Regions from separate parts of the Actinocorallia aurea genome, predicted to be linked through region 2. Evidence: riboswitches for the same ligand, from Rfam matches in the RefSeq annotation. Region 2 holds a riboswitch; the other holds the start of a gene.
What was found. Region 2 has a riboswitch for thiamine pyrophosphate ahead of thiO (glycine oxidase ThiO). Riboswitches for the same ligand answer to the same signal wherever they lie in the genome.
Positions count from the first base shown of each region.

Region 1 (4,288 bases), on a different contig from region 2:
GGTGGAGAAGGGAAAAGGCAGCCCGGAGCCGAGCGCGCTGAGGGCGTCCCGTCCGGTGATGCGGGTGGCTGCCGGGTTCCACTGGCAGACGAGCCCGGCGGTGTCGAGCACCGCGATCCCGTCGGCGCTCGCGTCGATCACGGCGCGCTCGTGCGCGCGCTGGCGGACGACCTCCTGGTAGGCGACGGCGTTGCCGACGGCGACGCCCGCGTGCCCGGCGAGCAGCTCCAGCAGTTCGAGCTCGGTGTGGCCGGTGGTCCGCCCGGCGAACAGCGCGTACAGCGCGCCGTAGGGCCGGTTGCCGAGGTGCGCCATGCCGAGCGCGACGGTGTGCAGGTCCGGCAGCCGCTGCCAGATGAGGTCGGTGACCCGCTGCCCGGACGCCAGCATCACGTCCCGGCCGGACTCCAGCAGCTCCGCGACCAGGCTCGGCTCCAGGTCGACCGTCGCGCCGCGCATCTCGTCGGGCAGGCCGCGGGCGGTCACCAGGCGCAGCCTGCTGCCCTCGATCCGGACGAACGCGGCGGCGTCCGCGCCGGTCAGCTCGACCAGCGCCGCGGTGATCCGGTCGAGGACGGTGTCGAGGTCGAGCGCGGAGTTGAGGTCGCCGAGGATGTCGTTCAGCCGGCGGACGAGCCGGGCCTTCTCCGCCACCGCGCGCGTCTCGGGCTCGGCCACGGGGTGGAAGACCGAGACCCAGCCGACGAGCCGCGCGTCCGATCCGCGGATCGCGCTCGTGTCGATCCGGACGTCGATCAGCTCGCGGGCGCGGGTGCGCCGCCGGGTCCCGATGGAGACGTGGGACCCTGCGGCGCGGACCCGTTCCAGGACCGCGTGGTGTTCGGCGGTCAGCTCGTCCGGGATGATCGGCGGCACCTGGCCGAGGATCTCCTCGGCGGCCCAGCCGAACAACCGCTCGGCGGCCGGGTTCCACAGGGTCACCCGGCCTGCCTCGTCGACCGCCACGATCGGATCGGGGGCGCTGGCGAGCACCGCGCACGCGGTCCGGTCCTCGTCTGGGAGCATCACGCCCGCCATCGTCCCACCGCGGCGGCGGGCGCCTCCCGCTCAGCCGGAAACCGGTTTTGCCTTCCTGTCGGTGACCCGGCCGATCACCAGTGCCAGAACCGCCGCGATGAGGAACGACAGCAGCGAAGCGCTCATCCACGGCTGGACGGTCAGGCCGAGCGCCTCCTGGACGCCGTTCCAGAACTCCTTCCACGCGCCGAGTTCGCCGGGGTTGATGAGCTGGTAGGTGACGAAGCCGCCGATCCAGGCCGCGACCATCGACCAGCGGGCGGGCGCGTCCGGCGCGGTGTTCCAGCCGGTCCTGCCGCGGCCGAGGAAGAAGTCCGCGGCGAGCACGCCGGACAGCGGCACGAAGACCGAGCCGATGAGGGCGAGGAAGCCGTAATAGTCGTCCATGTTGAGGGCAAGGGCGAGCACCGTGATGAGCGCGCCAAGGCCGATGCTCAAGACGCGGCGGTCCACACGCGGCACAAGGTTCTGGATCGAGAGCGCGGTGGAGTAGACGTTCGCGAATGACTGGTCGGCTTCGCGCAGGACGAAGACGAAGAAGAAGACCGCGCCGGCCGTGACCGTGAGGAAGGGCCCGTAGACGCCGTTGCCCTGGCCCGCGAGGACGAGGGCGAAGAGTCCGAGGGTGTAGGCGATGATCTGCGTGACGGCGTAGGAGCCGCTCGCCGCGCCGAAGGCCGCGCGTTCACTGCGCGCGTGCCGGGTGTAGTCGGCGGCGACCGGCACCCACGAGATGGAGACGGCCAGGGCCGCGTCGATCGCGAGCCAGAACAGGCTCCAGTCGGAGCCGAACGGGCCGCCGCCGACGGCGCCCGGGTGGGTGGTGAGGTCGGGCAGGCCCTCCCTCACGAACTGGATGTAGAACCAGACGAGCGCGATCCCCACGGCGATGGTGACGAACCGGCGCAGCAGGCGCACCGAGCCCAGAGGCCAGATCGTCAGGACCGTGGTGAGCGCTCCCGCGGCGAGCACATAGACCCAGCGCGGGCCTCCGCCGAACAGCTCGTGCGCGGCGTCGGCGATGACGATCAGCTCGAACGTCCCCCAGCCGACGAGCTGGGCGATGTTGAGGACCGTCGGCGCGTACGACAGCCGCGCGCCGAACAGACCCCGCAGGATCACCATCGCCGGGCGGCCGGTGCGGGCGCCCGGCACCGCGGCGAGCCCGAGCATGAGCCCGCCGACGAGGGTGCCGATGATCATCGCGGCGATGCCCGCCGCGATCGAGAGCTGCGGCACGCCGTTCACGTCGGGCGCCAGCACCGTGTAGGCGCCGGAGAACGCGAACAGGCTGACGCCGAGGTTGGCCCAGAAGGCGCTCTGGTCCCAGAACGACAGGACCCGGGGGGTCGGCTCGTCGAGGGTCAGCGGCGCCTCAGCGGGCCCCTCGGGGCGCTGGGGGCGGTTTTCAAGCGTGCTTGCGGACATGCGAGGAGCACTCTCCCTACGCCGGCATTACCCGGACAGGTTCATGCGGTCGGCGACAGATGGGTCGCCCTCTCAGCCCGGCCTTCTCCCGAGCTCCCGCGGAAAGGTTGTGATTCGGCGCGAATCGTACCCTTCTCCCCGATGATCACCCACCGCGAGGTGGGATATCTCAGGCGATGTAGGGCTCCGCGTCGCCTGCCGCCTCCACGGCCAGGCCCGCCCGCTCCCAGGCGATCATGCCGCCGTCGACGTTCAGCGCCCTCCAGCCCGCGTTGTTCAGCGCCATCGTCACCTGGGCCGACCGGCCGCCCACGCGGCACACCACGTAGACCTCGCGATCCTGCGGGATCTCCCCCGCCCGCTCGTTCAGGGCGCTCATCGGGATGTGGACTGCCTCGGGCGCGTGGCCGGCGTCCCATTCGTCCTGCTCACGGACGTCGAGAAGGTAGGCGCCGTCCGGAATCTGGAGCGCGCCGACGGTGGGGATGCTCTCGCCGAAATTCGTCACGGACCCATGGAACCGTGGAACGAGGCCCCACGTCGAATCGCGCATGAGGACCTCATCGCCGAAGAACGCAGCGAAGCTGCTCCTGCTCACCGCCGCCGTCGTGGCCGCCGTGAGCGCCTGCGGCACCAAGTCGGCCGAGCAGGAGACCGTGTCCCCCAACGCGGCCGCCGCGGGCGACCAGCTCACGATCACGCTCAAGAAGGCCCCGAACGCCCAGGAGGAGACCTGGACGCTCACCTGTGACCCCGCGGGCGGCACCCACCCCGCCGCCGCCAAGGCCTGCGCCCAGTTGGCCGCCGGGGGCGCCGACGTGTTCGCACCCCTCCCGGCCGACGCGGCCTGCACCGACGGCTACGGCGGCCCCGAGCAGGGCACCGTGACCGGCACCTGGAACGGCGCGGCCGTCAACGCCTCCTACTCGCGCAAGGACGGCTGCGAGATCGAGCGCTGGGAGAAGGTCTCCGAACTGTTCGGCGAGCTGCCCAAGGTCCGCTAGACAGCGGCCCCCACCCCCCATCTACCTGATCAGACGGGACAAACGGCGATCCGCAAGCGGCTTGCCGCCCGTCTGGCAGGTGGGGCAGTACTGGAACGACGAGTCGGCGAAGGACACCTCGCGGATGGTGTCGCCGCAGACCGGGCAGGGATCCCCGGTGCGGCCGTGCACCCGCAGGCCGAGCTTCTTCTCCGACTTCAGGTCCCCCACCGCGAGCCCCTTCGAGCGCTCGACGGCGTCGGTGAGCGTGCCGACGATGACCGCGTGCAGCGCGGCGGCCTCCTCTTCGGTGAGGGTCGAGGCGATCTTGTAGGGGGACATCTTCGCGGCGTGCAGCACCTCGTCGGAGTAGGCGTTGCCTATGCCGGCGATGATCTTCTGGTCGCGCAGCAGCCCCTTGATCCGCGTGCGCGATCCCTTGGTGAGGGCGTACAGGGCCGCGGGGGTGAACTCCGGTGAGAGCGGGTCGATCCCGAGGTCGGCGATGCCCTGGACGTCGGCGGGATCGCGCACCACGTAGGCGGCGAGGCCCTTCTTCGTCCCGGCCTCGGTGAGGTCGAAGCCCGAGCCGTCGTTCAGCCGCAGGCGCAGCGCGAGGGGGTTCTTTCCGCCGAGGCGCGGGAGGGCGAGCGGCAGTTCGTCCTTCCAGCGCAGCCAGCCGGCCCGCGCGAGGTGGAAGACCAGGTGCAGCCGGTCGGCGGGGTCGCCGCCCGCGTCGAGATCGAGGTCGAGGAACTTGCCGTGGCGCGACACCGCGGCCACGGTCCTGTCGCCGAGGGCGGTGACGGGCGGATCATAGGTCTTGAGCGCCGACACGG
Region 1 is NZ_BAAGPQ010000040.1:51,893-56,180, reverse strand. Features, by position in the region: gene ACYVOM_RS40620 (PAS domain-containing protein) at 1-1,026, opposite strand, end outside; gene ACYVOM_RS40615 (purine-cytosine permease family protein) at 1,069-2,466, opposite strand; TPP riboswitch at 2,463-2,576, opposite strand; gene ACYVOM_RS40610 (rhodanese-like domain-containing protein) at 2,636-2,974, opposite strand; gene ACYVOM_RS40605 (SSI family serine proteinase inhibitor) at 3,018-3,470, shown strand; gene ACYVOM_RS40600 (Fpg/Nei family DNA glycosylase) at 3,492-4,288, opposite strand, start outside.
Region 1: another riboswitch for thiamine pyrophosphate. It lies ahead of ACYVOM_RS40615 (purine-cytosine permease family protein); the one in region 2 lies ahead of thiO (glycine oxidase ThiO).

Region 2 (4,288 bases):
TCCGGCGGCCTCGCGGCCCGGCTTGGTGGCCGTCGGCCAGACGGGGCCCACCGCGAAGTAGTCGACGCTCTCCTCGGCCTCGGCCGCCGCGACCTGCTCCACCGCGTGGGTGGAGCGCCCGATGAGCATGTCCGGGCCGACGATCCGCCGGGCCAGGGGCACCGGCAGGTCGTCCTGGCCGAGGTGCAGGATGTCGGCCCCCGCGGCGAACGCCACGTCGGCCCTGTCGTTCACCGCGAGGAGCGCGCCGTGCCGCGCGCAGGAATCGCGCATGACCTCCAGCGCGGCGAGCTCCTGCCTCGCCTCGATGCCCTTCTCGCGGAGCTGGACGATGTCCACGCCGCCGGACAGGACCGCGTCCAGGAACTCCGCGAGGTCGCCCTGCCGGGAGCGGGAGTCCACGCACAGGTAGAGCCGGGCGGTGGCCAGCCGCGCGCGCAGGGCCACCGCCTTCTCGCTCGGAACCACCTCAGAGCGCCAGGGCCTGGGCGCGGCGCCGCACCTCGGTGCCGCGGTTCTCGCGGAGCGCCTGCACGGGGCTGCCGGGCAGGGTGTCGTCCTCGGTGAACAGCCAGCGCAGGGCTTCGACGTCGTCGAAGCCGGCGTCGCGCAGCAGGGTCAGGGTGCCGGGCAGGCCCTTGATGATCTCCGCGCCCTCGAAGAAGGCGGCGGGGACCTGCGGGCCGCCTCCGACGGAGCGGTAGGCGGCGAGGAGCTTGCCCTCCTTGACCCACTGCTTCACCCGTCCGGCCGGGAGGCCGAACAGGGCGGCGGCACCGGTCAGGGTGTGCCATTCCCCTACGAGGGAGTCGAGTTCCGGGTCGATGTCAACGTGCGTCTTCGTCACGGTTCCGTGTCTACCATCCGCCGGACGCTACGAAACCGTCAGGACGGCGTTTCGGATGGCTACGGAAGGATCCGCGAGCTTTGCTACGTCGATCGGCGTCCCATCGCCGATGATCCGCCGGGCCTGGACGAGGTCGCGCGGCTTGTCGACGGTGAGGATCGCCTCCAGCCTGTCGCCGGACACGAAGCAGACGGCCCACTTGCGCTCCGAGGGGTCGCCGCGGAAGACCGCCTTCTCGGCGCCCGCGCGGTGCCCGGCGAACTGGACCATCCGCCCGAACTGCTCGGACCAGAAGTAGGGCGCCTCGTCGTAGGCGGCGTCGGCATCGCCGAGCAGCGCGGCGACCGCGACCTCGGGGGCGTTCAGGGCGACGTCCCAGTGCTCGACCCGCATCCGCCGCCCGTACCTGGCCGACCAGAAGGCGGCGCAGTCCCCTACCGCGACGATCTCCGGGCGCGCCGTGCGCAGCCCGCCGTCCACGACGATCCCGCCGAGCCGCGGGTCGAGCTCCAGCGCGTCGCCCACCCAGCCGAGGGCGGGCCGGACCCCTACGCCGACGACGACCGCGTCGGCCTCCAGGAACTCCCCGCCGACGAGGGCGACCCCGCCGTCCTCGATCGAGGCGACCTTGACGCCGCAGCGCAGCTCGACGCCCGCCTCGGCGTACCAGGGCGCGGTCAGCGCGCCCAGCTCCGGCCCGAGCGCGATCGCCACGGGGGCCTCGGCGGCCTCCAGGACCGTCACACGGCAGCCGAGTTTGGCCGCGCTGGTCGCGACCTCGGCGCCGATCCACCCGGCCCCCACGACGACCACACGGGCGCCGGAGACGAGCAGCCGGCGCAGTTCCAGAGCGTCCTTCATGGTCCGCACGACGTGCTGGCGGCCGGGTCCGGGCAGCCGGATCGGGTCCGCGCCGGTGGCGATCACCAGACCGTCGTAAGGCAGGTCGCCGCCCGTCGTCTCCAGGACGCGTTCGTCGGCGCGCAGGCCCGTGGCGGTGACGCCGAACCGGACGTCGCAGTCGAGCGCGTCCCAGGCGGCGTCGACGGTCGTGTCGTCGCTGTCGCCGGTCAGGACCGCCTTCGAGAGGGGCGGCCGGTCGTAGGGCAGCACCTCTTCGGCGCACACGAGGGTGAGCGCGCCCGCGTACTCCCTGGCCCGCAGCGCCTCCACGGCGCGCACTCCGGCGAGACCGCCGCCGACGACGATGACCCGTTCCATGCAAAGCCCTCCACGACACCCACAGACCGGACCGGCAAGGTGAGGCCAACCTTAACCGTCGGCGAGAACGGCGTTCTGCACAGGGATGCCGGATAACCCATGATTCCTGCTCAGGGCATACGCTGGATTCCGACAGCACGGGAGCCCCCGCGGGGGCTGAGAGGGGAGCACGCGGCTCCCGACCGTACGAACCTGATCCGGATCATGCCGGCGAAGGGAGCGGACGCGCTTGATCGTGATCATCGGAGCCGGGGTCGTCGGCCTCGGCGTCGCCTGGCGGGCCGCCCAGCGGGGCCTGGCCGTCACCCTCGTGGACCCCTCGCCGGGCTCGGGCGCCAGTCATGTCGCGGCCGGGATGCTGACGCCCGTGGGCGAGCTCCAGTACGGCGAGGAAGACCACCTGATGCTCGGCATCGACTCGCGCGACCGCTACCCGGCGTTCGCCGCCGAGCTCGCCGAGCTGACCGGGATCGACGTCGGCCACCAGCGCGAGGGCAACCTCTCGGTCGCCTACGACGGCGACGACCTCGCCTTCCTGCGCGAGCAGCACGAGTTCCAGGCGTCCCTCGGCCTGCGCACCGAGCTGCTCACCGGCCGCGAGTGCCGCAAGCTGGAGCCGATGCTGGCCCCCTCCGTGCGCGGCGGCATCCTCGCCCCCGAGGACGGCAGCGTGAACCCCCGCAAGGTGGTCGCGGCCCTTCTCCAGGCCTGCGCCGATGTGCCGCTCGTCCGCAAGCGCGCGCACGAGATCGTCATCGAAGACGGGCGGGCCAAGGGCGTCCGGCTGGAGGACGGCACGGTACTGCCCGCCGACCAGGTGGTCCTCGCCGCCGGAAGCTGGTCGGGCGGCCTCAGCGACCTGCCCGTACGGCCCGTCAAGGGCCAGATCATCAGACTGCGCTCGCCCCGGCCGTTCTTGACCCGCGCCACCCGCGGGCTCGTCCAGGGCTTCTCGCTGTACCTCGTGCCCCGCCCCGACGGGGAGCTGGTCGTCGGCGCCACCCAGGAGGAGCTGGGGTTCGACGGCCGCGTCACCGCGGGCGGTCTGTGGGAGCTGCTGCGCGACGCCCGCGCGCTGTTCCCCGGCGTCACCGAGCTGGAGTTCGCCGAGGTCACGGCCTCCTTCCGCCCCGGCTCCCCCGACAACGCCCCGATCCTCGGACCTTCGGGGACCGACGGCCTGGTCTATGCCACGGGCCATTACCGCAACGGCATCCTGCTCGCCCCGCTCACCGCCGACGCCGTCGCCGGGGTGCTCGCGGGCGAGGACCTGCCCGAGGTGGCCCGCCCCTTCACCGCCGCCCGCTTCGCCCCCGTGGAGACCCGATGAGAGCCCATGTCAACGGAGACCCCTGCGATCTCGCCGTCGGCACGACGGTCGCCGACGTCGTCGTCCACGTGGCCGGGCCGATCGCGGCCGAAGGGGGCCGCGGTATCGCGGTGGCGCTGAACGACGAGGTGGTCCGGCGCGCGCAGTGGCCCGCGACGACCCTGAACGACGGGGACCGGGTGGAGATCATCACCGCGGTCCAGGGAGGCTGAGAACGTGGACACGCCGGACGCACTGGAGATCGCCGGGGAGAAGCTCGGCTCGCGCCTCATCATGGGCACGGGCGGCGCCCCGAGCATGCACGCGCTGGAGGAGGCGCTGCTGGCGTCGGGCACCGCCCTGACGACGGTGGCGATGCGCCGCGTCGACCCCGCGGCCAAGGGCTCGGTGCTGGAGCTGCTCGACAGGCACGGCATCAAGGTGCTGCCGAACACGGCGGGCTGCTTCACCTCCGGCGAGGCCGTGCTCACCGCGCGCCTGGCCCGCGAGGCGCTCGGCACCGACTGGGTGAAGCTCGAAGTGATCGCCGACGAGCACACCCTGCTCCCTGATCCGATCGAGCTGCTGGACGCCGCCGAGCGCCTCGTCGCCGACGGGTTCAAGGTCCTGCCCTACACCAACGACGATCCCGTCCTGGCGCAGCGCCTCGAGCAGGCGGGCTGCGTGGCCGTCATGCCGCTGGGCGCGCCGATCGGCTCGGGCCTCGGCATCCGCAACCCGCACAACATCGAGCTGATCGTGGAGCGCGCGGGCGTCCCGGTGGTCCTGGACGCCGGGATCGGCACCGCCAGCGACGCGGCCCTGGCGATGGAGCTGGGCTGCGACGCGGTCCTGCTGGCCACGGCCGTCACCCGCGCGCGCAGGCCCGCGCTCATGGCGACGGCGATGCG
Region 2 is NZ_BAAGPQ010000004.1:239,860-244,147, forward strand. Features, by position in the region: gene thiE (thiamine phosphate synthase) at 1-441, opposite strand, end outside; gene ACYVOM_RS08030 (Rv2175c family DNA-binding protein) at 470-847, opposite strand; gene ACYVOM_RS08035 (NAD(P)/FAD-dependent oxidoreductase) at 875-2,068, opposite strand; TPP riboswitch at 2,196-2,304, shown strand; gene thiO (glycine oxidase ThiO) at 2,304-3,398, shown strand; gene thiS (sulfur carrier protein ThiS) at 3,395-3,610, shown strand; gene ACYVOM_RS08050 (thiazole synthase) at 3,672-4,288, shown strand, end outside.